Regions from separate parts of the Arthrobacter ginkgonis genome, predicted to be linked through region 4. Evidence: riboswitches for the same ligand, from Rfam matches in the RefSeq annotation. Region 4 holds a riboswitch; each other region holds the start of a gene.

Region 1 (4,201 bases), on a different contig from region 4:
GGCATCGACGCGCACATGGGGACGCTCTTCGGCGTGGCGAACCAGGTGGTCCTCCTGGCGCTCGCCGCCGGGCTGGCCTGCATGGTGGTGTGGGGCTACATGATGTGGTGGAAGCGGCGCCCCAAGGCGGCCACGGGGCTGCGCTTCGGACCGCTGCCGCGACGCGGAGCCCTGCGCCAAAGTCCGTGGTGGGCCGTGCTGGCGGTTGCCGCCGTGGCGGTGCTCGTGGGGTTCTTTGTCCCGCTGCTGGGGATTTCGCTGGCGGGCTTCCTGCTGGTGGACCTCTTCCGGGCGGCCGCCGCCCGGCGCCGGGATACGGCTCCGGCCGGGTAGCTGGCCGGGTAGGGCGGTAGCGGACCGTCCGGAACCATAGTGCAAGAGCTGCTGGAATGGCTGATCCATTCCAGCAGCTCTTGCACTACCGTCGGCCCGACTCCGAACCTAGCTGTCCATGGCCCCGAAGCCGCCGACCGCCGTCGCGCCCTTGCCGCGTTCGGCGAGCGCCACGGGGTCAGACGGCGCGGATCGGCAAGTAGACGGAGCTGCCCATGCGGGCGAACTCCGCGGACTTGTCCGCCATCCCGGCCTCGATGGCCTCCAGGCTGTCCAGCCCGTTCTCCTGCGCGTAGGTCCGAACGTCGGCGGAGATCCGCATCGAGCAGAACTTCGGCCCGCACATCGAGCAGAAGTGCGCGGTCTTGGCCGGCTCCGCAGGCAGGGTCTCGTCGTGGTACTCGCGGGCGGTGTCCGGATCCAGCGACAATGCGAACTGGTCCCGCCAGCGGAACTCGAAGCGGGCTCGGCTGAGCGCGTCGTCGCGTTCCTGGGCCCTGGGGTGCTGCTTGGCCAGGTCCGCGGCGTGGGCGGCGATCTTGTAGGTGATCACCCCGACCTTCACGTCGTCGCGGTTGGGCAGGCCCAGGTGCTCCTTCGGGGTGACGTAGCAGAGCATGGCGGTGCCCGCCTGGGCGATCATCGCCGCGCCGATGGCGGAGGTGATGTGGTCGTAGGCCGGGGCGATGTCCGTGGCGAGCGGGCCAAGCGTGTAGAACGGGGCCTCCTCGCACAGTTCCTCCTCAAGCCGCACGTTCTCCACGATCTTGTGCATCGGCACGTGGCCGGGGCCCTCGATCATGACCTGCACGCCATGGGACTTGGCGATCTTCGTGAGCTCGCCAAGGGTGCGCAGCTCGGCGAACTGGGCCTCGTCGTTGGCGTCGGCGATCGACCCCGGACGCAGCCCGTCGCCGAGCGAGAAGGTGATGTCGTACTTCCGGAAGATCTGGCACAGCTCCACGAAGTGGGTGTAGAGGAAGCTCTCCTGGTGGTGGGCCAGGCACCAGGCCGCCATGATCGACCCGCCGCGCGAGACGATGCCCGTGACGCGCTTGGCCGTCAGCGGCACGTAGCGCAGCAGCACCCCGGCGTGCACGGTCATGTAGTCCACGCCCTGCTCCGCCTGCTCGATCACCGTGTCCCGGAAGATTTCCCAGGTGAGGCTGGCCGGATCGCCCTTGACCTTTTCGAGGGCCTGGTAGATGGGCACGGTGCCGACGGGGATCGGCGAGTTGCGCAGGATCCATTCGCGGGTCTCGTGGATGTTCCGGCCGGTGGAGAGATCCATCAGGGTGTCGGCGCCCCAGCGGGCGGCCCACACCATCTTCTCCACCTCCTCCTCGATCGAGGACGTGACGGCCGAGTTGCCGATGTTCGCGTTGATCTTCACCGCGAAGGCCTTGCCGATGACCATCGGCTCGGACTCGGGGTGCCGGTGGTTGGCCGGGATCACGGCCCGGCCGCGGGCGACCTCATCGCGGACCAGCTCCGGCGAGACGCCTTCGCGGGCGGCGACGTACGCCATTTCTGGGGTGATGATTCCGGCGCGCGCCCAGACCAGCTGGGTCGCGGCGCCGTCGATCGGTTCCGGGTGTTCCCACCCGTCACGCGTTTTCGCCAATCCCACCTCGACGTCGATGCGTGCCTGCGGATCCGTGTACGGGCCCGAGGTGTCGTAGAGGTCGAAGTGCTCTCCATTGCTGAGATTAACGCGCCGCACGGGGTAGCTCATGCCCGGGAAGCCGGGCACGTCCTCGTAGCGTTTGGTGCTGTCCTGGATGGGGCCAGTGGTGACAGCGGACATGGTTGTAGCGTCGCTTGTGCGCATTTTGATCTCTTCCTACGCCGGCATTATCCGGTCAGGTTCAACGGTCGACGGCCCTAGCCGTCCTCTCAGCTCGCTGGTGCGAGCTCCCGTGGAGGGTGTTTACAGCGCTGGAGCGTAGCACGCATCGCCCGCCGCTTTCGAACCGTGTCCACGGTCCGACAGCGGCGGGCGCGTCCGGGCGCGTGCTTTTCGGCGTTCGTGGCGGAGCGCTTTTCGGAGACCGGAGCGCTAGGTGCGCGCCACGGCCTGGCCGCGGTACTCCTCCTCGGTGACGTGCTCGCCCCATTCGGTCTCCGGCACCTCCGCGTCGCCGGTCCCCTCCCACATGGCCAGATGGCTCATGAAGTGGTCGGTGGCCGCGCCGTGCCAGTGCCACTCGCCCGGCGGGGTGTAGACGGTGTCCCCGGGCCTCATCACGACGACGTCGCCGCCGCGGGCCTGGACGAGTCCGGTCCCCTCGAGCACGTGCAGAGTCTGGCCCACGGCGTGGGTGTGCCAGGCGGTCCTGGCGCAGGGGGCGAAGCGGACCATGTTGACGCGCATACGCGAGGGCTCCGGCCGCGGAGCGGCGATGACGTCGAACCAGACGTCTCCGGTGAACAGTTCCGCCGGGCCCTTGGTGCTCGGCATCGTGGGTTGGATCTCCATGGGGTCTCCTGTCGGTCGGGAAAAGGGGCTGGGCCGGAAATGGCTAGCTGGCGCGCAGCCGGTCGAGGTCGGCGCGCAGGCTCTCCGGCTCGCGCGCCAGGGGCAGCGTGCCGGAGTCCTGGGCCGCGTCGACGGCGCCGGACACATCGGCCAGCACGTCGGCGAAGAGTCCGGCCCAGTCCCGCGGGGCGGGACCGGCCTCGGCGAACAGCTCGAACGTCTTGCCCGCGGCCGTTGCGGTGAGCAGGCTGCGGACCAGGACCTCGGCAACCTGGGCGCGGTCGACGGCGCCGGAGCGGCGGTCGCCCTGTGCGAGGACCAGGCGCCGGTCGCCGGGCCCTGCCGCGTCGAACCATCCCGGGCGGACGATCGTGTAGGGGTGGCCGCTGGCGCGCACGAGGCGCTCCGAGCGGCGCTTCCAGTCCAGCAGGTCCTGATAGGCGCCGTTGTCGTCGCGGGTCACGTTGATCGATGTCATGAGCGCGATGCGCAGCGCGCGCCCGTCCAGCGCACGCAGGACGTTGGCCACTCCCCCGTAGTCGACGCGTTCGTAGGCGCCGGCGTTGTGCGCGCCGTGGGTGAAGACGACGGCGCCGACGCCGTGCACCGCGCGGGCGAGCGTCTCCGGGTCCTCAAGGTCGCCGTGGACGATCTCGGTGCCCGGCAGGAGGCGTCCGGCCCGGCCGACGTCGCGGGCCAGGGCCCGAACGGCCAGGCCGTGGCGGGCCGCCGCAGCGACGACAAGCCGGCCGACGCTCCCGGTGGCGCCGATGACGAGGACGCCGCCGGGAACGGTGTCAGGGTGGTTCATGTGTGCTGCTCCATCAGAGGTGTCGGTCGTGCTCGGAGGTTCGGTCCGCGGTCCGGTCCGCCGGTTCGGTGCCGGCCGTCCAGCTGGCCAGGAGATTCAGCGCGTCCTGGGACGGGGACCCGGGTTCGGCGGTGTAGGTGATGACCACAAGGCCCGGATCCGCGGGCAGTTCCATGGCCTCGTAGTCCAGGTCGAGGTCGCCGACCAGCGGATGGTTCAGGCGCTTGCCTCCGGTCCGGTGGAAGCGCACGTTGTGCGCGGCCCACCGGGTGCGGAACAACTCGCTGCGGGTCGACAGCTCCCCGATCAGGTTGGACAGGCCCCGGTCGTAGGGCCGGCGGCCGGCCTCCGCCCGCAGGATCGCCACCGAATCCTCGATGACCCGGTCCCAGTCGCGGAAGAAGCGCTCGGCGCGGGGGTCGAGGAACGCGAACCGGGCGGAGTTCGGTGGCTGGACGGGGCTGTCGAAGATCTCGCCGTAGAGCGCCCGACCGAGCCGGTTCGCCGCCAGGATGTCCATGTTGCCGTTGCGCACGAAGGCCGGCGTGCCCATGGCGTCCAGCACGCGCTGGAGGGTG
Region 2 (4,201 bases), on a different contig from region 4:
GCTGCCGGAGCGGGACCCCGTGGAGATCCTGGCCGGGCAGCACACCACCCGCGAGCCGGACCTGGTCCCGGTCCGGATCGGGCGCATGCTGCAATCGCCCTTCGCCTACTACCGGGGCGCCGCGGCCGTGATGGCACACGACCTGGCCCGCGACACCGCCACCGGCTACCGCGTGATCGCCTGCGGCGACGCGCACCTGGCGAACTTCGGGCTCTATGCCTCGCCGGAACGGCGGCTGGTCTTCGACCTGAACGACTTCGATGAGGCCTACCCCGGCGCCTGGGAGATGGACGTGAAGCGGCTGGCGGCCAGCCTGTGGCTGAATGGCCGCGCCAACGGCCATCCGGAAGCGCGCTGCAGGGACGCTGCCGCTGCCTCCGTGCGTTCCTACCGCACCACGGTGCACCGCCTGTACGACATGTCCGTCCTGGAACGCTACTACTACCAAGTGGAGGCGGAGGCGCTGCCGAAAATGGCCCACCAGGCGGCCCGCAAGGCCCGCCAGAGCACCTCCGAACGCGTGATGGAGAAGCTGACCACCGTGACGGAGAACGGCATCCAGCGCATCGCCGAGCAGCCTCCCTTGGTCCGCCGGCCCGCCAACCCCGACTGGGACCGCCTCTCCGGCCTCTTCGAGGAGTACCGCAGGACCCTGCGCACCGATACTGCCCTCCTGCTCAGCCAATACAGCATGGTGGACTGCGCCTCGCGCGTGGTCGGCGTGGGCAGCGTCGGCACCCGCTGTTTCCTGTTCATGCTCCGCGGCCCCTCCGGGGACCTCCTGTTCATGCAGTCCAAGGAAGCGGGGCGTTCGGTCCTGGAGACCCACGGGAAAGTCACGGACGCGCCGAACGCCGTCACCCAGCAGCTGATCCTCCACGGCCACGGCTTCCGCGTGGTGGCGGCGCAACGGATCCTGCAGGCCCAGTCGGATCCCATGCTCGGCTGGGTCCGCGGCGTGAAGGGGGAGGACGGCATCGTTCGCGACCACTACCTGCGCCAGTACCGCGACCTGAAGGGTTCGCTGGACCTCGCCCAACTGTCCCCGTCCGCGGCGGAGACCTACGGCGAATTGTGCGGGGAACTCCTGGCCCGGGCGCATTGCCAGAGCCCTGGCAGCCGCTTCCTTTCCGGATACCTCGGCAACGGCGACAGCTTCGACGTCGCCGTCACCACCTGGGCGGGCCGGTACGCGGACCAGACGGAAGCCGACCACGCCGCCCTGGAGGAAGCCGTCCGCGTCGGGCGGCTAGAGGCCCTGCGGGACGTGTAACGCGCAGCGAGGGTGGGGAGGAGTCGTGGACGCTAGATCAGCTCGCCGCGACGCCAGGCCCGCGCGGAAGCCTCCAGGTCCTCGGCGGTCTTGACCAGTTGGCGTGCGCTGCGGGTCAGCTTGGTCGCGTGCGGTTCGTTGGCCTGTTCGGCGGCGTCCGCGTGGTGCGTCTGGCCCAGCGCAACGACGCGGCAGTACGCGGCGGAACGTTCCAGCGCGACGTCGAACTCGCCGTCGAACGCGCCGGAGAGGATCGAATCCGCCATCGAACGCAGCTCATCCGCCCCGGGCGGCTCGGCGACGCCGGCGACCACGTGCTGGACCTGCGCGACGTACCGGCCCTCGCGGAAGTAGGCCGCCATGCGTTCGGGGTTCTGCACCGTGGCGGCGCGCAGCGCGTACAGCCGCCACAGGGCACCGGGCAGGGACCGGGGCGGGCTCTCCGCCCACAGTTCGGCGATCGCCTCCAAGCCTTCCTTGTCCGCCAGTTTCACCAGCCGTCGGGTGACCGCCGGATCGGTGCTCGCGCGCCCCTGATGCACCAGGGCCGCGGCGGCCAGGTGGGCGGCCTCGGACACGCGGGCCGGATCGGCCCCGCCCACGAACGGTTCGAAGTCGACCGGCGCGAACGGGACGGGCTTGTGCGGGCGCGGGGCCGAGGCTCCGGACCCGCTGGCTGGGACTGCGCTCATGCGACAAGAGGATACTCCGGTGCCGCGGGCGTGGCGCCGGGAGGGCGTGTCCGCGGCGAGTGCACGAGGCAACGCCGGGAGATCCGCTAGCATTGTTGAAGGCCTTTACGGTCTGGCGGGCCTCTAGCTCAGTTGGTAGAGCATCGGACTTTTAATCCGCGGGTCGCGGGTTCGATCCCCGCGGGGCCCACCGCCGAATCCCCGTCCTCCCCGCGGAGGCGGGGATTCCTTTTTGCCGGCCCCTTTGCCGGGGCCTCTCTGCCCGGGCGCTTCGGCTGCGCGCCGGCCTTCCTTCGTTGCGTCAGATTCCCGGTGCGTCAGAGCCCCGTTGCGTCACAGTCCGCCTTCCGCCCGCTGCGGCAGGCGGCGGCCACGCGGGCCGGTGTAGGGTCGTGGCTGAACACGGGAGTCCGGTGAGCCGGGCTGAGAGGAAACTTCTCAAGTTTCGACCGTTGAACCTGATCTGGATCATGCCAGCGCAGGGAGTCAACATCGAATCCTGTGCCCTGTTTCTCACAACAGAAGGGCGCGAAAATGCATCCGAATTACCCCACTGAAGTCACCGACCCTGCCTTGGCGCCTGCCGCCGCCGGCAGCCCCACCCTGAGTCACGACAACTTCGGCATTGGTGCCAGGGTCACCCTGGCCGTGATGAGTGCCGACTACGCCGAGGTCATCCTCGGGTCGCTGCAGAAGGCCGATGCCACCGGGCTGGAGGTTCAGACGGGCGACGTGAGCACCTTCGTGGCCGGCCGGGAGCCGGACCTGCTGCGGTACCTGAGCCAGCTCATTTCGGCGGCCGGCCGCGGCGGTGCCCACGTTGTTGCCACCGTGCACCTCTCCCGCGGCTGCCCCGGCGAAGTGCAATGCGAACTTCCCGGCGGAGCCGGCCCGCTGCGCAGCGAGATCGTCGAACTGGAGGAGACCGGGGTGCAGGCGGCAGCGGAGTGGGCCCTGTACCCGCTGGAGGACACCGGCCGCGACGGCGTGGACCCGGACCACATGCGGGACATCTACGCCGCCGTCGACTACGCCAAGGCCAAGGGCACGTTCGTGAAGTCGGAACATTTTGTCACCCGCCTGGAGGGCGACATCGCCCGCATCCTCGAGACAGTGGCTGCCGGCTGGGTCCTGGTCGGCCGCACCGTCCAGCACGTGACCACCCACCTCACGCTCTCCATCAACAGCCCCTCGGCCCGCTAAGCCTCCACCTACTTCAAGGGTTACTTCCATGACTTCTCACAGCACGCTGACCCCTGCCCGCAAACGCCCCGCCTTAGCGCTCAAGGACCTGGTCCTCATGGTGGTGCTGGGGGTGGTATTCGGCTTCCTCTACTGGGTCCTGGTCCAGGCCTGGACCGGCCTGTCCATCCTCATGGGCCCGGCCGGAGACCTGGCCCAGCACTTCCTGATCGGCGGCTGGCTCCTGGTGGCGCCGATCGCCGTGGCCATCATCCGCCGGCCCTTCGTCGGGATCATCGCCGAGGTGCTGGCATCGGTCATCGAAGTGGTGTTCCTTGGCTCCGCCGTGGGCCCGATCCTCTTCGTCTCCGCCGCGATCCAGGGCCTGGGCAGCGAGATCCCGTTCGCGCTGCGCGGCTACCGCTCCTTCGGCTGGGGCACCTTCGCCCTCTCGGGCCTGCTCGGGGCAGGACTGGTGTTCCTCTTCTCCGCTTTCCGCTTCGGCTGGTACGGCCAGGAGCTGTTCGTCCTGCGCTTGGTCCTGCAACTGGCCTCCGGGCTCATCCTGGGCGGCCTGCTGGCAAAAACCATCGTCGGGGCCCTGGCGAAGACCGGAGTGGTCGACAACTTCGCGATCGGCCGCGACCGGATCAGCCCCGACCCGATCAGCAAGGTCTAGCCTGATGGCCGCTGCCCACCCCGGGACCGTCGAACCCAAGCCCGGCGCCGCTGCCCGGAGCCGAACGGCTGCCCGGCAGGCCCCGTCCACGGTTCCGGCCGTGGAGCTGAACGATGTCTCGGTGGAATTTCCCCGCCGGACGGGGCCGGTGCTGCGCAAGGTGGACCTTCGGCTGGAACCGGGTGAGCAGCTGATGGTTTTCGGCCCCTCCGGCGCCGGAAAATCCACCCTGCTGCAGTTGGTCAACGGGGTCATCCCGCACGCCGTGGCGGTGCAGCTGTCCGGGTCGGTGCGGGTGCGGGGAACGGACACCCTGGACACCGACGTGGCGGAACTGTCCCGCAGCGTCGGCGTCCTGGCCCAGGACCCTTCCTC
Region 3 (4,201 bases), on a different contig from region 4:
TGCGCGGTCACGGGGTCGTCGTTGGTGTAGGCGAAGACCTTGAACCCGCCCGCCGCCAGGCGCTCGGCTGCGTCCAGCAGCTCCACCGCATCGGGCAGCAGCGTCTCCTCGTCGGCGACGACCTCCAGCTTCACCCAGTCCGTTTCCAGCGCCTCGCGGGCCAGTTCGGCGGTGAGCATGGCCTCGCGGGCGGTGTGGCAGCCGGCGGTGTTCGGCAGGACCCGGATCCCGCGGCGCTGCAGCATCGCGTAGATGGATTCGCCCTCCCCGGGGGTGTGCCGGCGCAAGGCGACCGTGGTCAGTTCCGTGCCGGAGGCCAGCAGGGCCTCCTCCAGCACGGCCTGGCTTGGCGCCCCGCCGGTGCCCATGACCAGGCGCGAGCCCAGTTCGATGCCGTCGATGACCAGGGTTCCCATCCCGCTAGCCACTCCGCCGTTAACCACCTTGCCGTTAACCACCCTGGACCGCCGTGAGCAGTTCGATCGCGTCGCCAGCGCGGACGGTTGTTTCAGCCCAGCGCCGGCGCGGCAGGACCTCCTGGTTGAGTGCGACGGCGACACCCAGCCGCCCGCCGTCGACGGGGGCGCCGTCCGCGCCGAGCTCGCGGCCGGTCCGCGCCTGGACCAGCTTCAGGATGCTGCCGGGCAGTTCCCCGATCGCCTCGCCGTTGAGCGTCGCCGGCGCGGGGCCGGGCTGTGGTGCCGGTGTTGTCATGAGAACCTCCAGGGGTCAAAGGGTGCGGGGTCAAAGGGAACGAGATCAGAGGGAGCGGGGCCGGCTGCGTGCCCGGGTGGAGCCGGGACGCCAACAAGTGCGGCAACGGCGGCGGCCGCCGCCGCGCTGAGCAGGACCCCGTGCCGGTGGAAGCCGACGGCGACCACCAGCCCGGGCGCGGCCCGGCCCAGCAGCGGCAGATTGTCGGGGGTGCCCGGCCGCGCCCTGGCGATGGTTTCGGCCAGGTCCAGTTCGCCCAGGGCGGGCATCAGCCGCAGCGCGTCGCGCAGCAGGCGGTGGACTCCCCCGGCACCGACACCGGCCCGGCCGTCCTCCCGTTCGGTCGCCCCCACCACCACTTCCCCGTCGGCGCGGGGCACGATGTAGACGGACTGGCCCCCGACCAGGCCGCGGACCACGTTCCCCGAGGGCAGCGGGCCACCCGGGACGGTGCGCAGGCGCAGCACGTCGCCGTACACCGGGCGCACCGGCAGGCGCAGCGGAGCGGGCAGGCCCTCCAGCGCTAGCCCCTCCCGCACCGGCCCCTCCCCCGTGCCTCCGGCCCGGACCATGCCGCCACCGGTGGCCAACACGACCTCGTCGCAGTCCAGCCGCCCGCCGTCGTATTCCACGAACGGGCCGGCGCCTGCGCCGCAGCGCACCGCCCGGGCCGCGACGAGACGCGCGTTCGGCAGCGCCTCCAGCGCGGCGACCAGGGCGGCGGCGGTGCGGCGCGGATCGGTCTGGTGGTCGCCAACGGCACGGAAGGCGCCGGCCAGGCGCGGTGTCAGCAGGGGCTCGGCGGCACGGGCCTCGCGCGTGGTGATTTCCTCGACCGCCAGCCCCAGCGCGGCCTGCGCGGCCCGCAGGTCCGCCAGCGTGGCCCGGTCCCCGGAATCGGCGGCAACCACCAGCGTCCCGCCGGGCCGGAAGCCCGTGGACAGCCCGGAGGCCGCCTCCAGCTGCGCGGCCCAGGACGGCCACTTCGCCGCCGCGGGCAGCGAAAGGCCCAGCAAGTCCCGCTCCTGGTAGTGGAATTCGGTCACGCCCGCGAGCATCCCTGCCGCGGCGGCGGTGGCCCCGCCGGCCGGAGCCGGGTCAACGACAACGGTCTCGACCCCGGAACGGGCCAGTTCCCAAGCGGCCGAGAGCCCGATGATCCCGGCCCCGACAACGACGCAACGCAATGGATGTACCTTCCCTCCGCCGGCATGACCCGGATCAGGTTCTACGGTCGGCATCCGGGCCGGCGAATGCCGGCCATGCCCTCTCAGCCCGTCTGCGGGCTCCCGTGGTTCCCCCATTCTAGGCACACCTTCGGGGGCGTGCGTGCCGGGGCACTGCCAGGTCGAATCCTGCGCGGCGTAGTCCTACGCGGCGGGCATCCACTGCATGGCGACGTCGAACCCCAACCGCACGATCAGGGCGGCGACCACCACCAGGAACACGATGCGGATGAACCGGGCGCCGCGGCCGATCGCCGTGCGGGCGCCAATGTAGCCGCCGACCATGTTGGCCATTCCCAGCAGCAGGCCGAGGCCCCAAAGCAGGTGCCCGCTGGGCAGGAAGAACACCAGCGCACCGAAGTTGGTGGCCATGTTGACGATCTTCGCCTTGGCGCTGGCGGCCAGGAAGTTGTAGCCGAGGACCACCACCATGGCGATGATCAGGAACGATCCGGTGCCCGGGCCGATCAGCCCGTCGTAGAACCCGATCGCCAGGCCGATCGTCCCGGCCAGGACATAGTGCCGGCGCCCCTGGTGGCGCAGCCTGGTCAGCTCGCCGGCGGTGGGCCGGAAGGCGGTGAACAGCGCGACCGCGACCAGGGCGGCCAGGATGACCGGCTTGAACACCGCGGACGGCAGCAGGGTGGCCACGATCGCGCCGGCGAAGCTTCCGGCCAGCGCGATCGCCGCCATGGGGAGCGCCGTCTTCAGGTCCGGACTGGCGCGCCGGTAATAGGTCACGGCGCTGGTGGTGGTTCCGAAGATCGACCCCATCTTGTTGGTCGCCAGCGCCTGGACCGGGGCGATGCCCGGGACCAGCAGCAGGGCAGGGAGCTGAATGAGCCCGCCGCCACCGACGACGGCGTCGACCCACCCTGCGGCCAGCCCCGCCGCCAGCACCAAGAGAATGGTTCCGGCCTGGAGGTTCTCCAGGCCGGAACCGTTCAGCAGTTCGGTCACGGGCGCGGCAGGTCCCAGCCCCGAACCTTGGCCACGAGGGTGTCCACGACGTCGGCAACCGCCACGTTTTCGGCCGTACCGGTGGCGCGGTCCTTGACCTCGACCAGGCCCTCGGCCAGGCCGCGGCCGACGACGGCGATGGTCGGCACGCCGATCAGTTCGGCGTCGCCGAACTTCACGCCGGCGGAGACCTTGGGGCGGTCGTCGAAGATGACCTCCATGCCGCGGGCCTCGAGCCCGGCCGCGATCCGCTCGGCCTCGGCGAACAGTTCCTCGCCCTTGCCGGTGACCATCAGGTGCACGTCGGCCGGGGCCACGTTGCGCGGCCAGACCAGGCCGCGGTCGTCGTGGTTGGACTCGGCCAAGGCGGCGACCGCACGCGTGACGCCGACGCCGTAGGAGCCCATGGTGACCGTGACCAGCTTGCCGTTCTGGTCCAGGACCTTCAGTTCCAGCGCCTCCGCGTACTTGCGGCCGAGCTGGAAGATGTGGCCCATCTCGATGCCGCGGGCGGTTTCCAGCGGGCCGGAGCCGTCCGGGGCCTCGTCGCCGGCACGAACCTCGACGGCCTCGATGGTGCCGTCCCAAGTGAAATCGCGGCCGGCGACCAGGCCAAAGACGTGTTTGCCGTGCTCGTTGGCTCCGGTGACCCAGGCGGTGCCCACGACCACGCGCGGATCCACCAGGAAGGTGATCCCGCTGGCGGACTTTTCGCCCAGCGTCGCGGCGTCCAGGCCGAGGGCCGGACCGATGTAGCCCTTGACCAGGGCCGGAACCTTCTTGATGTCCTCGTCGTTGGCGGCCTCGATGCCGAGCTCGCCGGCGATGGGCAGGTGGGCGCCGATGTTGGCTTCGATGCGCTTGAGGTCCACGGCGCGGTCGCCGGGCACGCCGATGACGACGAGCTGGCGCTCGCCGGTGGGCAGCGTCACGGCCAGCACCACGTTCTTCAGGGTGTCGGCGGCGGCCCACTCGCGGTCCTCGCGCGGGGCGATCTCATTGGCGCAGGCAACCAGCGAATCGATGGTCGGGGTGTCCGGGGTGTCCTTGACCTCGAAGGCCGGGGCGTCCGCGTAGTCGATGTCGGCCGGAACCACGGTGGTCACGGCCTCGACGTTTGCCGCATAGCCTCCGGCCGAGCGCACGAAGGTGTCCTCGCCAACCTCGGTCGGGTGCAGGAACTCCTCCGACTTGGAGCCGCCCATGGCGCCGGCGGTCGCGTGCACCGGGACGATCTCCAGGCCAAGGCGGGAGAAGATCTTCAGGTACGCGGCGCGGTGCGCCTGGTAGGAGGCCTCCAG
Region 4 (4,201 bases):
CCGGCGGCGGCAAGCAGGACCGGTCCCGGCGTGGCGTCCGGCCGGCCTGCCGCCCGTTCGACGACCGGCACGTGCCCGGGCACCCACACCCCGGCCTCGATCAGTTCGGTGCGGACAGGGCCCTCGGCGAACAGTTCCTCGGGGGTCCCGCTGTGGGACACCCCTCCCCCGGGTTCGAGCACCACCACGCGGTCCATGTGCCCGGCCCAGGCGGCCAGGCGGTGCTCGACGACCACCAGGGTCGCCCCGGTGGCGGCCACCGCGGCGATCACGGCGTCGCGGACTTCCAGCACGCCGGCGGGATCCAGGTTGGCGGTGGGTTCATCCAGCAACACCAGTCCCGGCCGCATGGCCAGGATCCCCGCCAGCGCCAGGCGCTGCTTCTGCCCTCCGGACAGGTGCGCCGTCGGGTGGTCCAACGGCACGTCCAGCCCCACGGCATCCAAGGCCGCGGCCACGCGGTCCCAGATTTCCGCGCGCGGGACGGCCAGGTTCTCCGCCCCGAACGCCACGTCGTCCCCCACGCGGGCAAGGACCACCTGGGTTTCCGGGTCCTGCTGGACCAGTCCGGCCCGCCCGCGCGAGGCCTCGGCCGGGCGGCCGTCGACGAGCAGGTCGCCGAAGTCCTCGGCCTCCTCGTCGTGGTGCAGCACTCCCGCCAGGGCGTGCAGCAGGGTGGATTTGCCGGCCCCGGACGGGCCCACCAGCAGGACCCGCTCCCCGGGGGCGATCTCCAGGTCCAGGCCCCTAATGGCGGGGGCGGAGCGGCCTGCGTGGCGCCAGCCCCACCCGCGCGCGGACACCGCGGCCGGCACCACGGCTTCCGGCCGGGCGCCGGCCCCGCCGGGCGCGGAGGCGGCCGCCGTCGTTCCGGTGTCTGCGGACATGGCCTAGCCGAACACCGGTTCCTGCGCGGCCTTGCGCGAGGCGAGCGCGGACAGCGCGCCGGTGCGGGCCAGGGCGCGCGTGGCGAGCCAGGACAGCAGGCCGGCGATGACGACGCCGGAGAGGGTGGTGCCGGCGACGTACACGATCTTCATGGCGGTGGTGTATTCGGGGAACCAGTTGAAGATGAAGGCGTCGTTGATGCCACCGAACAGGCCGGCGCCGGCGCCGGCGAGCAGGGCGGTAACCAGGTCCCAGCGCCGGTAGAGGAACAGCGCGAAGACCAGTTCCGCTCCCAGGCCCTGGATCAGGCCGGAAGCCAGGACCGTCAGGCCGAACTGGGAACCCAGGAACGCGGAGACGACGGCGGCGACGAGTTCGCAGAACAGGGCGGCTCCCGGCTTGCGGATGATCAGGGCGCCCAGGACCGCGGGGAACAGCCACATGCCGGTGACCACGGAGGATGCGGGCGGGAAGAACAGGAACAGTCCGCCGATGCCGGCGTAGGCAAGGTTCCAGCCCCAGAAGATGACGCCGGAGGCGACCGCGATCACGGCGGCGACGACGATGTCGACGACGCGCCAGGAACGGCGTGCGGCGGGGACGGTGTTGACCGGGTGGGCCATGATGTATTCCTCCTTGAGGGCAAGGAGGGGAGGGATTCGGCGGCATGTGCCGCTGCACCCTGAGATCTCGACTCCCTTCGCCGGTACTAGCCGGAGCAGGTTCGAGGGTCTGCGGCGATCCGCACTCTCAGCGCCCTGGCTGCACGGCCGTACGGGCCGGGCGCAGGCGCTCCCCTGTCGTTTGTTTCAGTCATGCCATAGTACAGCCACGCTATGCTGTGGCCGTACCGCCCTTTGTCTGGTTGGGCATCGTCTAGTTGGGAGAACCGTTGATGAAGACACTGCTCAAGCTGGCCGGACCCTTTGTGACCCTCGCCGCCGGGTTTGCCGGCGCCAAGGTGGTCGAACTGGTCTGGACCAAGGTCACCGGCGCCAGGCCGCCGCGGCCAGGCGACACCGAGGCCAACGTGAAGTCCTCGCTGCGCCAGGTGCTGGCCTTCGCCATGGTTTCCGCGGCCGTGGGGGCCGCCATCGAGGTCCTCACCGGCCACGGCACCCGGTTCGCGATCTCCCGCCTCGGCCAGGACGCGGACGAGTCCTAGCCCTCCGCCCTCCGGCCGGCTAGGTGCCGGCCGGACCGGCGGCGGCACCGCCGTCAGGGCCCGCGGCGTCCAGGCCGGCGTCGTGCCCGGCGGGTTCGCGGCCGGAGGATTCGCGTCCGTGGCCCTCCGCTCCGGCCCCGTCCTGCAGCGCCGCCCGGGCCACGACCTGGTCCAGTTCGTCGACGAGCAGCGTCTCCTTCTTCAGGTGCTTGGTGCGGTAGCCGGCCCGGCCCACCATGTGGGCGCTGACCGGTGCGGTCAGCAGCTGCAGCAGCCAGGCCAGCAGCAGCACCGGCACCAGCGCCCAGCTGCGCAATTCGATCGCCACCGCGGACAGCAGCAGGACCAGGCCCAGCACCTGCGGCTTCGTGGCCGCATGCATGCGGGAGAGCAGGTCCGGGAAGCGCAGCATGCCGATGCCGGCGGCCACCGACATCAGGCAGCCCACCACCAGGAACACGCCCGCCACGGCCTCGAGCACGGTGTCCAGGGCGCCGCTCATGAGTTCCTCCGGTCGGTCACGTAGCGGGAAACCGTCACCGAGCCGATGAAGCCGATCACGCAGGCGGCCACCACGAACACCAGGTTGTTCGTGTGCTTGTTCACCGCCATGTCCACGCACAGCGCGGCGGCGACGATCATCAGCAGCACGTCCAGCGCCAGCACGCGCTCAAGGATGGACGGTCCGCGCGCGATCCGGACGATGGCCAGCGCGGCGGCGACCGAGAGCAGCACCCCGCAGATCCAAGCGACGGCGATCATCATGGCGCCTCCTCCCCTGCGGTGATCCCGCCGGGCGGGGTGAAATCGTGGTTCTGCGGCGGCGGGGAGGCCTGGCCTGCCCGTTCGGCATCGATCCTGGCCACCTCCTCGCGCGTGCCCATGATGCGAATCAGCCGCGCCTCGATGTCCAGGATGTGGCTGTGGACCTTTTCCACCTCGGCGTGCGTGTTCACGTTGAGCACGTGCAGGTACAGCGTGGAGCTGACGCGGTCCACCTCCACCACGAACGAGCCCGGCACCAGGGTCAGCGCATGGCCAACGGCGGTGACCATGAGGTCGTCACGGGTCCGCAGGCGCACGCCGACCACGGCGCTGCGCACGCGCGGTCCGCGGAACACGGCCAGGGCGAAGACCTGGAAGCTGGCCAGCACCACGTCCCAGAGGAACCCCAGCGCGAACACGAAGGCCCGCCAGACGTTGAAGCGTCCGCTCAGTTCCACCGGCGGCAGCCGGAACACGTTGACGACCACCAGGGCGATCAGGAAGCCGAACACCAGGTTGCCGGCGGAGAAGTCCTGCCACAGCGCCCCCCAGACCAGGGCCATCCACACCAGCAGCGGCAGTTCGATCCAGAAGGTCAGACGCGGCCCCTGCTGCGCGGCGCCCGCGCCGGGCCGGCCTCCGCGCCGGATCACTTCAGGCTCCCGGGCTCGTAGGTCGCCTCGGCGCCGAAGACGGCCTCGATGTACGGGGTGCGCTCGAGCATCTGGCTCGCGGCCTGCTCGCTGAGCTGGAACAGGGGGCCGGCGAACACCGTCAGGGCAACGCCCAGGGCCACCAGGCCGGCGGTGGGCCCGACCATGCCGCGGGGCAGCAGGGCGGTGTCCCCGCGGCCGCTGAAGCGGCTACCGGAGTTGGCCACGGAGCGGTAGGTGGTGATCGGGGACCCGTCGGCGGCCGTGACCAGCAGCAGCGGGTCGGGGTTCTCCGCGTCCTCGGCCTTGCGCCAGAACGCCCGGTTCCAGACGCGCGCCACCGCCAGCAGCGTGAGCAGCGAGGTGGCCACGGAGCCGCCCACCAGCACCCAGCCCAGCGGGGTGTCCAGTTCCACGCCGCCCTGGATCAGCCCCAGCTTGCCGAGGAACCCGGAGAAGGGCGGGATGCCGGCCAGGTTCATCGCGGGGAGGAAGAAGAGCACCGCCAGCACCGGGGACAGCCGGGCCAGCGAGCCCAGCCGGTCCACGTTGGAGGTGCCGCCGCGGCGCTCGATCAGGCCCGTGACCAGGAACAGGGAGGTCTGCACGATGATGTGGTGCACCACGTAGTACACCGCCGCGGCCAGCCCCACCACGTTCCCGACCGCGAGCCCGAAGACCATGAAGCCGATGTGGCTGGTGAGGGTGAAGGAGAGCATACGCTTGATGT

The links. A riboswitch is a leader RNA that binds a small molecule or an ion and turns the genes downstream of it on or off. The one in region 4 is predicted to bind thiamine pyrophosphate.
Region 1: linked by a shared signal. The riboswitch ahead of thiC (phosphomethylpyrimidine synthase ThiC) and the one ahead of ABD912_RS06340 (ECF transporter S component) in region 4 are both predicted to bind thiamine pyrophosphate.
Region 2: linked by a shared signal. The riboswitch ahead of ABD912_RS01615 (YkoF family thiamine/hydroxymethylpyrimidine-binding protein) and the one ahead of ABD912_RS06340 (ECF transporter S component) in region 4 are both predicted to bind thiamine pyrophosphate.
Region 3: linked by a shared signal. The riboswitch ahead of thiO (glycine oxidase ThiO) and the one ahead of ABD912_RS06340 (ECF transporter S component) in region 4 are both predicted to bind thiamine pyrophosphate.

What each region holds. Positions count from the first base shown of each region.
Region 1 covers NZ_BAABEO010000035.1:16,504-20,704, reverse strand. The annotation lists gene ABD912_RS22380 (PepSY-associated TM helix domain-containing protein) at 1-333, shown strand, start outside; gene thiC (phosphomethylpyrimidine synthase ThiC) at 512-2,140, opposite strand; TPP riboswitch at 2,156-2,264, opposite strand; gene ABD912_RS22370 ((R)-mandelonitrile lyase) at 2,393-2,812, opposite strand; gene ABD912_RS22365 (SDR family oxidoreductase) at 2,856-3,623, opposite strand; gene ABD912_RS22360 (helix-turn-helix transcriptional regulator) at 3,637-4,201, opposite strand, start outside.
Region 2 covers NZ_BAABEO010000006.1:20,624-24,824, forward strand. The annotation lists gene ABD912_RS01600 (DUF2252 domain-containing protein) at 1-1,273, shown strand, start outside; gene ABD912_RS01605 (hypothetical protein) at 1,306-1,965, opposite strand; tRNA gene ABD912_RS01610 (tRNA-Lys) at 2,083-2,155, shown strand; TPP riboswitch at 2,358-2,467, shown strand; gene ABD912_RS01615 (YkoF family thiamine/hydroxymethylpyrimidine-binding protein) at 2,500-3,168, shown strand; gene ABD912_RS01620 (ECF transporter S component) at 3,197-3,826, shown strand; gene ABD912_RS01625 (ABC transporter ATP-binding protein) at 3,831-4,201, shown strand, end outside.
Region 3 covers NZ_BAABEO010000023.1:250,011-254,211, reverse strand. The annotation lists gene ABD912_RS17345 (thiazole synthase) at 1-416, opposite strand, end outside; gene thiS (sulfur carrier protein ThiS) at 451-714, opposite strand; gene thiO (glycine oxidase ThiO) at 711-1,901, opposite strand; TPP riboswitch at 1,895-2,017, opposite strand; gene ABD912_RS17330 (sulfite exporter TauE/SafE family protein) at 2,085-2,900, opposite strand; gene ABD912_RS17325 (proline--tRNA ligase) at 2,897-4,201, opposite strand, start outside.
Region 4 covers NZ_BAABEO010000008.1:813,561-817,761, forward strand. The annotation lists gene ABD912_RS23535 (ATP-binding cassette domain-containing protein) at 1-887, opposite strand, end outside; gene ABD912_RS06340 (ECF transporter S component) at 891-1,511, opposite strand; TPP riboswitch at 1,567-1,697, opposite strand; gene ABD912_RS06345 (DUF4235 domain-containing protein) at 1,784-2,053, shown strand; gene mnhG (monovalent cation/H(+) antiporter subunit G) at 2,073-2,555, opposite strand; gene ABD912_RS06355 (monovalent cation/H+ antiporter complex subunit F) at 2,552-2,818, opposite strand; gene ABD912_RS06360 (Na+/H+ antiporter subunit E) at 2,815-3,471, opposite strand; gene ABD912_RS06365 (Na+/H+ antiporter subunit D) at 3,468-4,201, opposite strand, start outside.